2 regions of the Bradyrhizobium sp. USDA 3262 genome follow, and region 2 is predicted to be linked to the other one. Evidence: predicted binding sites of a transcription regulator. Region 2 holds the regulator's gene; the other holds the start of a gene.
What was found. Region 2 encodes LexA, which represses DNA repair genes until DNA is damaged. Its sites were predicted from a motif close to TGTTCNNNNTGTGTTCNG; they were not measured.

Region 1: the regulator LexA is predicted to act here: its motif matches at 6,746-6,763, upstream of ACVWYP_RS25655 (single-stranded DNA-binding protein).

What each region holds. Positions count from the first base shown of each region.
Region 1 is NZ_JBSSCT010000001.1:5,485,973-5,493,973, reverse strand. Features, by position in the region: gene ACVWYP_RS25675 (KUP/HAK/KT family potassium transporter) at 1-1,282, shown strand, start outside; gene ACVWYP_RS25670 (phosphotransferase family protein) at 1,401-2,372, shown strand; gene gyrA (DNA gyrase subunit A) at 2,478-5,204, opposite strand; gene ACVWYP_RS25660 (DUF2306 domain-containing protein) at 5,429-5,827, opposite strand; gene ACVWYP_RS25655 (single-stranded DNA-binding protein) at 6,085-6,576, opposite strand; gene ACVWYP_RS25650 (outer membrane protein) at 7,025-7,771, shown strand.
Region 2 is NZ_JBSSCT010000001.1:5,786,354-5,794,354, forward strand. Features, by position in the region: gene ACVWYP_RS27095 (YybH family protein) at 1-49, shown strand, start outside; ZMP/ZTP riboswitch at 182-267, shown strand; gene ACVWYP_RS27100 (serine hydroxymethyltransferase) at 304-1,575, shown strand; gene ACVWYP_RS27105 (hypothetical protein) at 1,647-1,802, shown strand; gene ACVWYP_RS27110 (HAD family hydrolase) at 2,195-2,821, shown strand; gene ACVWYP_RS27115 (molybdopterin molybdotransferase MoeA) at 2,848-4,059, shown strand; gene lexA (transcriptional repressor LexA) at 4,302-5,006, shown strand; gene ACVWYP_RS27125 (hypothetical protein) at 5,264-5,692, shown strand; gene ACVWYP_RS27130 (hypothetical protein) at 5,838-6,065, shown strand; partial or broken gene ACVWYP_RS27135 (ComEC/Rec2 family competence protein) at 6,062-8,001, opposite strand, start outside.

The sequences.
Region 1 (8,001 bases), 300 kb from region 2:
CCCGCTCTATGCATTCGATTTCCTGATCCATCAGGATTTTCACGTCAGCTTCGCCATCCTCGGCGCTGCCTTCCTCGCGGTGACCGGCGGTGAGGCGATGTATGCCGACATGGGACATTTCGGCCGCTTTCCGATCCGGCTCGCCTGGTTCGCCGTCTGCCTGCCTGCTTTGGTGCTGAACTATTTCGGCCAGGCCGCGCTGTTGATCACCGATCCGACCGCGATCGACAACCCGTTCTTCCAGCTCTCGCCGGACTGGTCGCACTACCCGCTCGTGCTGCTCGCGACCATTGCCACGGTGATCGCCTCGCAGGCCATCATCTCGGGTGTGTTCTCGCTGACCCAGCAATCGATCCAGCTCGGCTTCCTGCCGCGCATGCACATCGAGCACACCACGAGCGATGCGATCGGGCAGATCTACGTGCCGCTGGTGAACTGGCTGCTCGCCGCCGGGACACTCGGCGCCGTACTGGTCTTCGGCAGCTCCGACGCACTCGCCGGCGCCTACGGCATTGCGGTGTCGCTGTTGATGGCGATCACCACGCTGCTTGCAGCGCTGGTCGCGATCCAGTGGGGCTATTCGCCGATCATCGTGATCGCGGTGAACGGCTTCTTTTTCGTGATCGACGCGATCTTCTTTGCGGCGAACTCGACCAAGCTGTTCGAAGGCGGCTGGTTCCCGCTGCTGCTCGCCGCTGCGGTGGCCTTCCTGATGCTGACCTGGCGCGGCGGCGTGAAACTGGTCGAGACGGCGCGCAGCAAGCTGCGTCAGCCGGAAGAAGATCTGATCGAGACCGCGGTCAACAAGTGCCACAGCCGGCTGCCGGGCACCGCCATATTCCTCGCCTCCGCCCCTAACGGCGTGCCGCTCGCCTTGACCCAGTTCGTCAAGCACAACCACGTGCTGCACCAGCGCGTGCTGCTGGTCACGGTACAGATCGAGGAATCCCCGCGCATCTCGGATGAGGATCGCGTTGTGGTTCACGACGTCACCCCGGGCATCATCCGGGTCATCCTGCGTTACGGCTTCATGCAATATCCGACCGTTTACGAAGGGCTGAAGCTCGCCTGCCGTCAGGGCAAACTGCCCGGTCTCCGGCTGACCGATGTGACCTACTACATCGGTCGCGAGACCATCATTCCGCGGGAAGACATTCCGGGCATGTGGGTGTGGCGGGAATCGCTGTTCGCCTTCCTGCAGCGCAACGCCGAGCGGTCGGCGGCGTTCTTCGGCGTGCCGACCGGACAGGTCGTGGAGTTCGGGACGGAGATCGAGATTTGATCTCGCCGCCTGCGTAGCTGCGTAGCCCGGATAGAGCGAAGCGCAATCCGGGACAATCGAAACCGCACCGCAAGCTCCCGGATTTCGCTTCGCTCCATCCGGGCTACGGCATTTGCAAATGTCCGACGATCCGCCTCTTCAGCTGAAGCCGCGCCTGGCGATTTCGATCGACCAGGCGCAGGCGATCATCGATCGGGTTGCGCCGGGCTCGCGCGTGGCAGGCATCACCGAGCTTCGCGGCGGCGAGATCAGCACGATCCTCGAGATCACGCGGGCGGATGCGCCGAGCTGCATCCTCAAGGTCTACCCCGCCCAGCTGCAATGGAAGATGGCGAAGGAGGTCCATGTCCTTGGACTTCTGCGCGACGCCGGCATTGCCATTCCGCGCATCCTCGCAGCCGACGACAGCCGCGCGCTGATCGACTTCAATTTTGTGCTGATGAGCAAGCTCGACGGCGTCGTGCTCGGCAACCGAGAGGCGGCGCTGACGGATCAGGAGCTGTTTTCGATCTACGCCGCCATGGGCGCGGCGCTCCGCCATATCAATGCCATCACGCTCGACAGCTTCGGCTATATCGGCCCGCACGGCGTCTGGACGTCGCACCCGACCAACCGCGCCTACATGTCCGCGCAGTTCGAGCGGAAGCTGACCGAGTTTTGCACGCGCGGCGGGGACGAAGCGCTGGCCGCGCGGCTGCGGGCCGGCATCCTGGCGCGCAGCGTCCTGCTCGACGCAGCCGACACGCCTCGCCTCTGCCACTATGACTTCCACGCCGGCAACGTGCTGGTGACACCGGAGGGGCAGCCGCGTCTCACCGGCATCGTCGATTTCGAGAATGCCACCGCCGGCGATCCGCTGATGGACGTCGCCAAGGCGCTCTATTACTTCACGCCGAAGGACGCGCCGAAGCGCGACGGATTGCTCGCGGGCCACGGCACAAGCGAGCGGCCGGACTGGGAGGCCACGATCGCGCTCTACCGGCTGGCCTGCACGCTCGAGCTCTGGTGCTGGTTCGCGCAGATCGGCAACGCGGACGCGCTTCCGAAGATCACCGAGGAGTTGGAACGCGCCGCGAATACCCTAGCGTAGCCCGGATGGAGCGAAGCGCAATCCGGGACGACCGACGCCGCATCAACAGCCCCGGATTTCGCTTCGCTCTATCCGGGCTACAGGAAATTCAACGGCCCGGCGGCGCTAGCCGCCGTTGCCGTTCTCGCCGTTTTCCTCTTCCGGAATGTGCTCGACCGAGACCACGTGCTCGTCCTCGGCGGTGTCGAACACGATCACGCCCTGGGTCGAGCGGCCGGCGACGCGGATGTCGGCGACCGGGCAGCGGATCAGCTGGCCCTTGTCGGTGACCAGCATGATCTGGTCGGCGTCCTCGACCGGGAACGACGCCACCAGGTTGCCGTTGCGGTTGTTGACGCTCATGGCGACGATGCCTTTGCCGCCGCGGCCGGTGGTGCGGTACTCGTAGGACGAGGTCCGCTTGCCATAGCCGTTGACGGAGACGGTCAGCACCACCTGTTCGGCCGCCGACAGTTCGGCATAGCGCTCCTGCGACAGCTGGATCGCATTCGCGGTCTCCTCGCCCTCGGCCTCGACCGGCTCCTCGGCCGCGGCCTCGCCGGCTACGGCGCGGCGCATCTTCAGGTAGGCCGAGCGCTCGTCCGAGGTGGTCTCGACATGGCGCAGGATCGCCAGCGAGATCAGCTTGTCGGCCTCGGCCAGCGCAATGCCGCGCACGCCCATCGAGGTGCGGCCGGTGAAGACGCGCACATCGGTGACGGGGAAACGGATGCACTGGCCGCCGGCGGCGGTCAGCAGCACGTCGTCATGCTCGGTGCAGATCTGGACGTCGACGATCGCCTCGCCTTCCCCGAGCTTCATGGCGATGATGCCGGAACGGCGCACGTCGACGAAGTCGGACAGCTTGTTGCGGCGAACGGTGCCGCCGGTCGTCGCAAACATCACGTCGAGATTGGCCCAGGAGGATTCATCCTCCGGCAGCGGCATGATCGTGGTGATACGCTCGCCCTGCTCCAGCGGCAGGATATTGATCAGCGCCTTGCCGCGCGCGTTCGGCGCCGCCATCGGCAGCCGCCAGACCTTCTCCTTGTAGACCTGGCCGCGCGACGAGAAGAACAGCACCGGCGTGTGCGTGGAAGCCACGAACAGGCGCGAGACGAAATCCTCGTCGCGGGTCTGCATGCCGGCGCGGCCCTTGCCGCCGCGGCGCTGCGCCCGGTAGGTCGACAGCGGCACGCGCTTGACGTAGCCCGCATGCGACACGGTGACGACCATGTCCTCGCGCTGGATCAGGTCCTCGTCCTCGACCTCGCCTTCCTGCTCGATGATCACAGTCTTGCGCGGGGTGGCGAACTGCTGCTTCACCTCCGCCAGCTCGGTCTTGACGATGCCCTGTACGCGGGCACGCGAGCGCAGGATGTCGAGATAGTCGGCGATCTCGGCCGCCAGCTTGTCGAGCTCTTCGGAAATCTCGTCGCGCCCCAGCGCGGTCAGGCGCTGCAGCCGGAGATCGAGGATGGCCCTGGCCTGCTCCATCGACAGCCGCAGCGTGCCATCCTCGTTGATGCGATGCCGGGGATCGTCGATCAGCGTGATCATCGCCTCGACGTCGCGGGCCGGCCAGTCGCGCGACATCAGGGCCTCGCGCGCGGTGTTCGGATCGGGCGAGGTTCGGATGACACGGATGATCTCATCGATATTGGCGACCGCGATCGCGAGGCCGACCAGGATGTGGGCGCGATCGCGCGCCTTGCCGAGCAGGAACTTGGTCCGCCGGGTCACCACCTGCTCGCGGAACGCGACGAAGATGGTGAGCAGGTCCTTCAGATTCATGGTCTGCGGACGGCCGGAATCCAGCGCCAGCATGTTGGCCGGGAAATTGGTCTGCAGCGGCGTGAACCGGTAGAGCTGATTGAGCACCACGTCGGGCACCGCTTCGCGCTTCAGCTCGATGACGACGCGATAGCCGTCACGGTCGGACTCGTCGCGCAGGTCGCCGATGCCCTCGATCTTCTTCTCTTTGACGAGATCGGCGATGCGCTCGACCATCGTCGCCTTGTTCACCTGATAGGGAATCTCGGTGATGATGATCGCTTCACGGTCCTTGCGGATGGTGTCGATCGTCACCTTGCCGCGCATCACGATCGAGCCGCGGCCGAGGTGGTAGGCGCTGCGGATGCCCTGACGGCCGAGGATCACGCCGCCGGTCGGGAAGTCCGGTCCGGGAATGATGTCGATCAGCTCGTCGATCGTGAGCGCCGGATTATCGATCAGCGCCACGCAGGCGTCGACGACCTCGCCGAGATTGTGCGGCGGAATGTTGGTCGCCATGCCGACGGCGATGCCGCCGGCGCCATTGACCAGAAGGTTCGGGAACCGGGCCGGCAGAACCGACGGCTCTTTCTCGGAGTTGTCGTAGTTCGGCTGGAAATCGACGGTCTCCATGTCGATGTCGGCCAGCACGGCCAGCGCCGCCTTGGTCAGCCGCGCTTCGGTATATCGATAGGCCGCCGGCGGATCGCCGTCGACCGAACCGAAATTGCCCTGACCGTCGATCAGCGGCACGCGCAGCGAGAAATCCTGCGCCATGCGGACCATCGCGTCGTAAATCGACTGGTCGCCATGCGGGTGATATTTACCGATCACGTCGCCGACGACGCGGGCGGATTTCACGTATTTCTTGTCCGGCGTATGTCCCTGCTCATGCATCGAATAGAGGATGCGCCGGTGCACCGGCTTGAGCCCGTCGCGCGCATCGGGCAGCGCACGCGACACGATCACGCTCATCGCGTAATCGAGGTAGGACTTCTTCATCTCGTCGAGAATGGAAACGGGACGAATATCTGAGGGTCCCGGCGGCTCGCCGGGCTTGTGGTCGTCGTTATCGGACAAAGGGGAAATCCGGTCAGTTCTACTGGGGAATCATATAGACCATCGAAGGCCTGATAACCACCCTTGCGCGGCTCCGGCAAGCCGTTTTTCCCTTCGTTTTTTCATGCACTTACGGGTGGAGCGCCGAGGTTCCGGCTGCTTGGTCGGGAAGCGCGTAGCGAATGGCGAATAGCGAATGGAAAAATCCCTGTTCGCCACTCGCCATTCGCTACTCGCCTCTCCCGTCAGTGGCCGAAAACCACCGCATGCATGATCCGCCCGGGCATGAAGGTGAACAGTCCGGCGATGAGCAGTGCGCCGAAGAAGATGCCGATCATCGTGAACCTGTGGCGGCGGACATTGTGGCTCCGAGCGGCCGTTACGCCGAGCACCAGCATCGCCAGCGAGAAGATCGACAGCAGGTGGATCGGGCTCCAGGGACCGACCAGCTGGATCTGATGGATCCAGAACGAGCTTCCGGCGACCACCAACATCAGGATCACCCAGATCCAGCCCAGGGTCCGGTGCGGCAGCGTGCCCTTGGGGGCGGCGAGCTGAACGGAGCCGAGCACGAAGGCGGCCATCGCGGCAAAGGCGTGAAGCGGGATCGCAGGCGCTGCGTCGAGCAATGGCGCGAGGCTCATGATGACGGCCCTCGAGTGAAGCTCGCGGCCAGACATCAAATGCCGCAGATCAATGTAAATAACATTTACATCGACCTGTGTCAAAGTTCAGGGAACCCGCATCACCGCACGTGAACCACCGCCGTTCTAGCAGATGGTTACGGGGTTATCCTCATAATCCACACGAGGAGATTGCCGCTCCGGATCGCAGCGACCGTTCCGGAAAATGATCTTCACGGAACGGCGCCTGACGGCATCGATAGAAGCGCGACCGCTCCTCAGAACGGGATGTCGTCGTCCATGTCGCTGTTGCGGCTGCCGCCGCCCGCGGCGACGGCGCGGCGCGGCGCCGAGCTGACCGGTCCGGACGAGCCGAAATCGCTGCCGCTATCATCGGAGAAGCTGCCGCCTCCACCGCCGCGCCCGTCGAGCATGGTGAGGTTGGAGTTGAAGCCCTGCAGCACGACCTCGGTCGAGTACTTCTCGACGCCGCTCTGGTCGGTCCATTTGCGGGTCTGCAGCTGACCCTCGATGTACACCTTGGCGCCCTTCTTCAGATACTGCTCGGCGACCTTGCAGAGGCCCTCGTTGAAGATCACGACGCGGTGCCACTCGGTCTTTTCCTTGCGCTCGCCGGTGCCCTTGTCGCGCCAGGTTTCCGAGGTGGCGATGGAAAGGTTTGCGATCGGACGGCCGTCCTGCGTCCGCCGGATTTCCGGATCCTTGCCGAGGTTGCCCACCAGGATCACCTTGTTCACGCTTCCTGCCATCGCATCATCTCCACTCAAAACCGGGCGTCCGGACATCGGCCGCCACTCTCAACCTTCGCCACTTACGTCGCAGGCGTCGTGGATGACCCTATACGCCGGTGCCGGCTCGCCGCCTTTGCCGTCGCGCCGGTTATCCACGATATTCGAGATATAGCATCGCATCCGGAATTGTTCCAGTTTTGTTCGCCACAACCAGCCGTAGAAGCGGCCAGTGCTGACGGAGCGGCAATCGACATCGGCACCGGCCGACGCCTGGCAGCGAGATCTATAAAAATAGCAAGCAAATCAGTGCCTTGCCTCATCGTTACTTCTTCCGCGAGTGTTGCATTTGGGAGACGGCGTTTGCGGTTGAATCAGCGTATAGCTACCAATCATGGCGCGGGCGCTCGCGTCTGGGATCGTGCTTCGGGACCGTTTGGAAGCCGATCGGGGAGCTGGGGGATTGATAATGAAGAAGTTTTTGCTCGGTACGGTTGCTCTGATTGCGTTTGCTGCGCCTGCCGCGGCCGCCGACCTCGCTGCGCGCCCCTACACCAAGGCGCCGCCGCCCGTGATTGCCCCGATCTATGACTGGACCGGTTTCTACATCGGCGCCAACGGCGGCTGGGGCTCGAGCCACAATTGCTGGGACCAGCTCCCGGCCGGCATCTTCCTCGCCTCGGACGGTTGCCATGACGCAACCGGCGGCGTCGCTGGTGGCCAGATCGGCTATCGCTGGCAGGCCGGCGCCTGGGTGTTCGGCCTTGAAGCGCAGGGCGACTGGGCTGACCTGAAGGGCAGCAACGGCAGCGCGATCTTCCCGGGCCTGTTCACCAACCAGTCCAAGATCGACGCGTTCGGCCTGTTCACCGGCCAGATCGGTTATGCCGTCAACAACGTGCTGCTCTACGCCAAGGGCGGTGCGGCGCTGACCGACAACCGCTTCAACACCTACTTCACCCCGACCGGCGTGCTGGTCGGCAGCGCAAGCGACACCCGCTGGGGCGGCACCGTCGGCGCCGGCATCGAAGTCGGCTTCGCGCCGAACTGGACCGCAGGCATCGAATACGACCACCTGTTCATGCAGGACAAGACCTACAACCTGATCGCCCCCAACGGCACGCTGAACAGCACCATCCGTGATCGTCAGGACGTCGACCTCGTCACCGTCCGCGTGAACTACAAGTGGGGTGGCCCGGTCGTCGCGCGCTACTGAACGCGCGAAGCAGATTGATCCAGACAAAAGGCCGGCCTCGTGCCGGCCTTTTTGTTTGTGCGCCGGCTTTTCGTTGCGTGTGCGCGTGCGCCTCACCGCGGCCGTTTTCGGTGCGTTGTGGTTTCGCGGATACACACGTTCCGGCATTTCTCTGTAGAAGCACCGGCACGTCACGCGACACTGCTGTGACGCTCTCTTCAAAATCTTTGAAGGGACAACAAGAAAATGGG
Region 2 (8,001 bases):
ACCCGACGGGCAGTGGAAGATAAAGTCCCACATTTTCGTCAAGGAATAGATTCGCGGGTGCTACTGCTACACAGTCAGCCTCCCGGCGACGCCAGCTATGGAACCCTGCCAGCTATGGAACCCTTGCGGGACCGCCGAGGATTGAATAGCCTTCTGCTCGCGATGAGCTCGCAGGCTCATTCGCCCCTCGCGCGACTGGCGAGCTTACGTGGAATTGACCACGGTGAAGCGCGAAGGGTTCTATGGCCGTTCGCCTGGGCAACCCGTTCAGCTGATGATCCAGCGTCTTAGGGAGCCCGGACCATGCCGTCATTCCGCAATGAACTCCACCTCAACGATTCCGAAGTTGCCCTTGCGCTCGAGGGCGAAGAGCGCCGCCAGCAAGACGGCGTCGAGCTGATTCCGTCGGAGAACTACACCTATCCCGAGGTTCTCGAGCTGCTCGGATCGGTGTTCACCAACAAGTATTCCGAGGGCTATCCGGGACGCCGCTATTACGGCGGCCAGGAATTTACCGACCAGATAGAGAACCTTGCCCGACAGCGAGCGTGCGCGCTGTTCCGCGCCGAACATGCCAACGTTCAGCCTCTGTCCGGATCGCCAATGAACCAGGCCGTGTATCTCGGCCTGCTGCAGCCCGGCGATACGATATTGGCGATGGACCTGTCACACGGCGGCCATCTCACCCATGGCGCGCCCGTGTCGCACATGGGGCGGCTCTTCAACTTCGCCCGCTACAAGACGCAGCCGTCAAACGGCGGCGCCATCGATTTCGATGAGCTCCGCGCCATGGCCCGGCACGTCCGCCCGAAGCTGGTGCTGTGCGGCTACAGCTCTTATCCGCGCGATCTGGATTATGCGTCCTTCAAGAGCATCGCCGGTGAGGTGGGTGCACTGACCATGGCCGACGTCAGCCATTACGGCGGCCTGATCGCCGGCAACGCCTTGCGCAATCCGCTCGATGCGGGTTTCGACGTGATGACGACGACATCGCACAAGACGCTTCGCGGGCCGCGCGGCGGCATCGTTCTCTGTCGCCGGGAGTTCGCCGGCAAGATCGACGCGTCGGTGTTCCCGGGATTGCAGGGAGGTCCGCACATGAACGTTGTGGCCGGAACCGCGGTCACGCTGAAGAAGGCTTCGACGTCCGATTTTCAGGCCTATGCAAGGCTGGTCATGCGCAACGCGAAGGTCCTGGCCGAAGCGTTGATGGAACGCGGCATGACGTTGATCACCGGCGGAACCGACAATCACATGATGGTTGTGGATACGGTGGCCAGCGTCGGCGTGGACGGCGGTGCGGCCGAGAACATCCTCGACACCGTGGGGATCACCGCAAACAAGCAGATCATTCCCGACGATCCGCGTCCGCCGCTCAAGCCGAGCGGCATTCGCCTCGGGACGCCGGCGGCGACCACGCGCGGCATGGGCGAGCCCGAAATGCGCCTCATCGCCGAACTCATTGTGGAGTCCCTCCGATCGAAGGGAGATGCAGCGGTCGTCAAGCGACTGAGGTCGAACAGCGTCGAGATGTGCCGCGCTTTCCCCGTTCCGGGGATCGCGCCGCCCTCATAGGCGGCCCAGCCGCATTCGCGTCACTCGGCAGGTCGTGAAGGTTCCCGGGGGAAGGACCGGAACGGAAATTGATGCTGTTCGTTGGACCGCATGATCTCGAAGACGGAGCGTCCAACGCCGTGACCCGGAAAACCTTGCAAGCACGCTCGGAACAGGCGCTCGTCGTCATCATTCTCAGCACCGGTGCGCTGATCGGTTACCTCGGCCTGGCGCTGTCCAGGCTGTGAGAGCCACGTCCGGCGGGCACCAAGCCGCCGGCTGGCATCAAGCCGCCGGCAAGCATCAAGTCGCTTGGTGCGCTGAAAGCTGGCGCGTGCCACTGAGTTGCCCGACCCACAAACGACGACTTATATTGGGTGTCGTCCCTGCCTAGTGCGCAATTGCGCACGGGAGCAGGGACCCATAACCACAAATGCTGATTGTTGAACGATGCTGGGACGACACGCGTCCCGTTCTCAACACCCGCTGCGGCGTATGGGTCCCGGCCTTCGCCGGGACGACGGTGGTGCGCGCGGGCACAGTCTCGCGATGAATGCAACGCCACGTACAATCCACACACCCGTCACTGAAATCGAGGACATTGCCGCCTGTCCGCAATTCTCGTACACGGTTTCATGCAATGACCTCGCAATTCTCTCCCAACTCCGTCGACGTGCTGCTGTTCGATATCGGCCGCGTCGTGCTCGACATCAACTTTGAGAAGGTGATGGCGCACTGGGCGCAGCATGCCGGCTGTGCGCCCGCCGAGCTCGCCACCCGCTTTGTCGTCGACGACAGTTTCAAGCATCACGAGATCGGTCGGATCGACGACGCGGCGTTCTTCGAAAGCCTGCGCCTGACGCTCGGCATCGACATCACGGACGCCCAGTTCCTCGAAGGCTGGAACGCGATCTTCACCGGCGAGATGCCGGGCATCGCCCCGCTGCTCGCGGCGGCCGCCGAGCGGATGCCGCTCTACGCCTTCTCCAACACCAATCCGGCCCATGTCGCGCATTTCTCGGTCACCCATGCCGAGCTGCTCAGCCATTTCCGCAACGTCTTCCTGTCCTCGAGCATCGGCTTCCGCAAACCCGACGCCGAGGCCTACGATCATGTGGTAAAAGCCATCGGCGTGCCGGCGTCGCGGATCCTGTTTTTCGACGACCTGGCCGCCAATATCGAAGGTGCGCGGGCGCGCGGCCTTCATGCTATCCACGTGACGTCGACGGATGACGTGGCAAGGGCTTTGACCGCACTTGGTATTTGAACATGAGGAATTGAGGAGCTCTGAGCGTGGCCCTGATGCCGGTTGCCGATGCCCTGTCCGCCGTCCTCGCCGGCGCCGAACCGCTGCCGGAGGAGATGATCGCGCTCGATGCCGCCTACCACCGCACCCTGGCGCACGACCTCGCCGCGCTGCGCACCCAGCCGCCGCAGCCGATGTCGGCGATGGACGGCTATGCGGTGCGCGCCGCCGATGCGGCTGATCTAAAGGCCCGGCTCAAGGTGATCGGCGAAGTCGCCGCCGGCCGGCCGTTCGAGCGGACGGTCGGCGCCGGCGAGGCGGTGCGGATCTTCACCGGCGGCGTGATCCCCAATGGCGCCGACGCGGTGATCATCCAGGAAGACACCACCGTCGACGGCGACCACATCACGATCACGGAGGCCGCCAGCGTCGGACGGCACATCCGCCCGGCCGGGGTCGACTTCCGCGCGGGCGAGGTGCTGCTCAGCGGCGGCAGCCGCCTGTCCGACCGCGCGCTGTCGCTGGCGGCCGCCATGAACTATCCGGAACTTGCGGTGCGCCGCCGCCCGAAGGTCGCGGTGCTGGCGACCGGCGACGAGCTGGTGATGCCGGGCTCGCGGCCCGGCCCCGGCCAGATCGTCTATTCCAACGGCTACGCGCTGCGGGCGCTGGCGCGCGCCGAGGGCGCCGAGACCGTCGACCTCGGCGTTGCCGCCGACACGGTGGAGGCGACCACGGCCGGCATTCGCCGGGCGCGCGAGGCCGGCGCCGACGTCCTCATCACGACAGGCGGCGCCTCGGTCGGCGACCACGATCTCGTCAAGCGGTCGCTGGAAGCCGAGGGCGTCGACATGACGTTCTGGCGGATTGCGATGCGGCCCGGCAAGCCGATGATGCATGGCTGGCTCGATGCGATGCGGGTGATCGGCCTGCCCGGCAATCCGGTGTCGTCCTATGTCTGCGCCTTCCTGTTCCTGGTGCCGTTGATTCGGGCGCTGAGCGGCCGGGAAGTGATCCATCATCGCCGCACGAGCGCCCTGCTCGGCCGCGACCTCGCCGCCAACGACCAGCGCGAGGACTATCTGCGTGCACGGCTCGAAGCGCGCGAGGACGGCACGCTGATCGCGACGCCGGTGACGCAGCAGGACTCGTCGCTGCTCGGGAATCTCGCTGCGGCACGGGCACTTCTCGTGCGTCCGCCGTTCGCGGCTGCGGCCGTCAAAGGCAGCGAATGCGAGATCCTGACACTGCCCGAATAGGGTTTTTGCGCCCCGCCGCTTGTGCGTTGCCTGATCCGTTCACCGGAAATTAAGTGGTTGCGGAACACATATCGAACATATAGTGTCCGTTCATGATTTGTTTCGAGTACTGGTGTCTACAATCGGGAAGCCGGGTGGAAGCAGGTGCAACGAGCACATGCTCCTGAGGTCAGGCCCCGCCTGCAGGCCCCACCAGAAGAGTCTCGGAATCGAACGACGCTATCAACCGGGGGATACTCGAGATGCTCACGCGCAAACAGTACGAACTTCTGCGTTTCATCAATGAACGTCTGAAAGAGGCCGGCGTACCGCCCTCCTTCGACGAGATGAAGGATGCGCTCGACCTGCGCTCGAAGTCCGGTATCCACCGCCTGATCACTGCGCTGGAGGAGCGCGGCTTCATCCGCCGCCTGCCGAACCGCGCCCGCGCCATCGAGGTCATCAAGCTGCCCGAACTCTCGGCCGGCGGGGGCAACGGCCGCCGCGGCTTCACGCCCAGCGTCATCGAAGGCACCCTCGGCCGGCGCGCCAGCACGCCGCCGATCGCCGAGGACGACGGCAACCGTCCGGTCGCGGTCCCCGTGATGGGCCGGATCGCCGCCGGTACGCCGATCGAGGCGCTGCAGACCCGCAGCCACACCATCAGCGTGCCGCCCGACATGCTCGGCGCCGGCGAGCACTATGCGCTCGAAGTGCGCGGCGACTCGATGGTCGATGCCGGCATCCTCGACGGCGACATGGCGCTGATCCAGCGCAACGACGTCGCCAATACCGGCGACATCGTGGTGGCGCTGATCGACGAGGAGGAAGCCACCCTGAAGCGCTTCCGCCGCCGCGGCGCATCGATCGCACTCGAGCCGGCCAACACCGCCTATGAAGTGCGCATCCTGCCGCCGAACCGGGTCCGCATCCAGGGCAAGCTGATCGGCCTTTATCGCAAATACTGAATTGCAAATACTTGCGGCGGCCGGGAACGAGCAACACGTCGGATCGTTCCTTGCATGATAGTGTAGCGTACGGCCTGCCCGATGCGCTCCGATACCTCTCGCGCAGCGTCGCGTGTTTGTGATCGGAGGCGGTCTCGGACCAGTCGTACAATCGCCCAGAAACGAGCAGAAGCTCGTTCGCTATCGTCCACTCTGGTAGAGGCCCTAATGCCTCAAGGAGAGGCACGGGTCGCTACCTCGAAATGAGGAGCCATCCGATGTGTGACTATAGTCTGCACGCCGTGGCATCGCGCCCCGCCATTGTCGGAGAGACGCTGATCACGACGACGTTCCGCGGCACGTCGACCCGCGGCTTTGCTTCGGAGAACGATCCCACTGTCGCGGTCTGCATGCTGCCGGGCACCGAGCTCGCTTTCGCCGAGAACGTTCGCTACGACAGCCGCTGGATCTGGACCAAGACGCTGAACTATCGCGTCGGCGTGTTCAACGAAGTCGAGCCCGACGTGCCCGATCGGCATCATGACGCGGTCGAATTCCCCGACGGCAGCCATGTCCTGGTGACCCAGCTGGTCGAGGGACAGCGCGTCAGCGTGCTGCAATTGCCGGCGCTGCATCCGCCGGTCGAGCAGAAGCCGAAGGTTGTGGAGCGGCGGCCCTCCGCATTCGCAACGCTGTTTTTGGGTTGAGCGCATCGTCGCCGCGGAATGAGCTGTTCGGCGGCGAATGACCTAAGCAATTTCGGGCGACCCCGGACTTCCGCTTCCGGGGCGCATGGGGAGATTTGCGTCGGCCGGCGCCTTGGCGCATCATCGGGCACGGAGGACGTGCGCGGTGGTCGATAAGGTCACATGGCAAAAGGCTGGACGCGTCACGGAACCGGGCCGCTACATGTTCCGGTTCGGTTGGCTGACGGTGACGGCCGACGACCTGAAAGTCTGGGAGCAATTTCCCGAGGCTTCCTTCACCCTCGTCAAGAAGCCCGACGCCGGCCCCGATTCCGACGAATACCATCTCGGCCTGTTCGAGCTGCCGAGCGGCCCCTCACCGGACCACCGCTAATCATCGCCCTGCAGATCGGTCTCGGCCGGCGTCGCGTCCACGGCAGGCCGCGGCGCGGCGCCGGGCGCGCGCAGCGTGGTCTCGCTCTCGCCGTCGCCCGGAACCGCCGGCGACCATGGCCGGTCGATCCCGCCGGGCTTCACCGCATCGACGGCATAGCCGTCCCTGATCCGTCGCAGCACCAGCGCGCCGTGGCGGCGCAGCCGCTCGGCATCGATCACCGATGCCGCGCAGCCCTGCGGCGCCGGCCGCGCCGTCACGATCAGGCCTGCGCGCTCGCAGTCGTCCGCCAGCGCCTCCGGCCGGATCGCGAGCGCGACGAAGGCGCCGCCAGGTCCCTGGGCCACGCAGCCGCCGGCATCGCAGGAGACGCCCTCGCCGAGCGACGCATCGGTGGCGGTCCGCGCGTCGGCGTCCGCCGCCAGCCACTCCTTGACCAGGAACGCATCCTTGGCGCTGTGCATCAAATGCAGCCGCCCGTCACCGCCGCGCACCGCGACGTTGCGGCCGTCGCCGGAGACCAGCACGTCCGGCTGCGGCACTCTGAGCGCCCAAACCGACGCCATCACGAGCAGCACGGCGCCAGACCAGCGCAGCGGCGTGCGCAGCAGCCCGAGCAGGATGATGCCGGCGCTCGCTGCGATCAGCGGCCCGATCCCGAACGCCGCCATGCGGCCGACCGCGCCCGGGAGTGCGGCGACCCATTGCGTCACCAGGATCATCCAGTCGATGCCAAGGCCCATGATCGCCCAGAACACGCCGTCGAAGCCGAACGGCATGGCGAGGAGCCCCAGCAGGCCGGCCGGCATCACGACCGCTGACACGACAGGCATCGCCGCGAGGTTCGCGAGCAGCCCGTAGGGCGTCACGCGGTGGAAATGGAAGGCGGCGTAGGGCGTCGTCGCAAGCCCTGCGACCAGCGAGGCCAGCATCAGCATCGTGAGCTCGCGGCCGCCCCACAGCGCAACCCGTGCGGTCGCCGAATGGTCGGGCGACGCGAATAGGTTCGGCAGCCCGATCTGCACCAGCGCCACCAGCCCGAGCGTCGCCGCGAACGACATCTGGAAACTGGGATGCACCAGCGCCTCCGGCGCGATCGCGAGCACGATCAGCGCCGCCACCGCCAGCGTCCGGAAGGTGATCGCGCGGCGGTCGACGATCACGGCGAGCAACACCACGGCGGTCATGAAGAACGACCGTTGCGTCGCGACCTCCGCGCCCGACAGCAACAGATAGAACGCCGCGGCGACCAGCGCCGCCGCCGCGGCCCATTTCTTGATCGGATGCCCCGCCGTCAGCGCCGGAAACAGCGCGAGCAGCGCGCGCACCGCGAAGAACACGACGCCGGCGACCACGGCCATATGGTAGCCGGAGATCGACAGCACATGGCCGAGCCCCGAGATGAACATCGCATCGTTGACCGGCGTCGAGATCGCGTCGCGCCGGCCGGTGAGCAGCGCGGTTGCGATCGCGCGCTGGTCGCCGTCGAGCGTGGTGCGAATACGCGCGTCGATGGCGTCGCGCAGGCCTTGCATGAAGGCGGCGTAGCGCAGCGCAAAGCCGCCGGTCGCAGCCGGCTCCCTGGTCTTGACCGCGCCCATCACGAAGCCGGAGGCGCCGATGCCCTGGAAATACAGGTCTCGTCCGAAATCATAGGAGCCCGGGCGCTGCGGCCCGAGCGGCGGCAACAGTCGCGCCTTCAACTCAACGAAGCTGCCGACATCGGGCGCGGTGCCCTTCTTCACCGAGAGCCGGACACGATCGAGCTTCGTCATGTCGCGTGGGCTCTCCATCGAAACCACGCGCAGCACGAAACGATCGGTCTTCTCGCGGATGTCGCGCGTCTCGACGAAGCCGGTCAACGCCACCGAAAACATCGGCCGCGCCAGCACCGTGTGGGCAACGCGCGCCGTCTTCCAGGTCGCCGTCGCAAAGC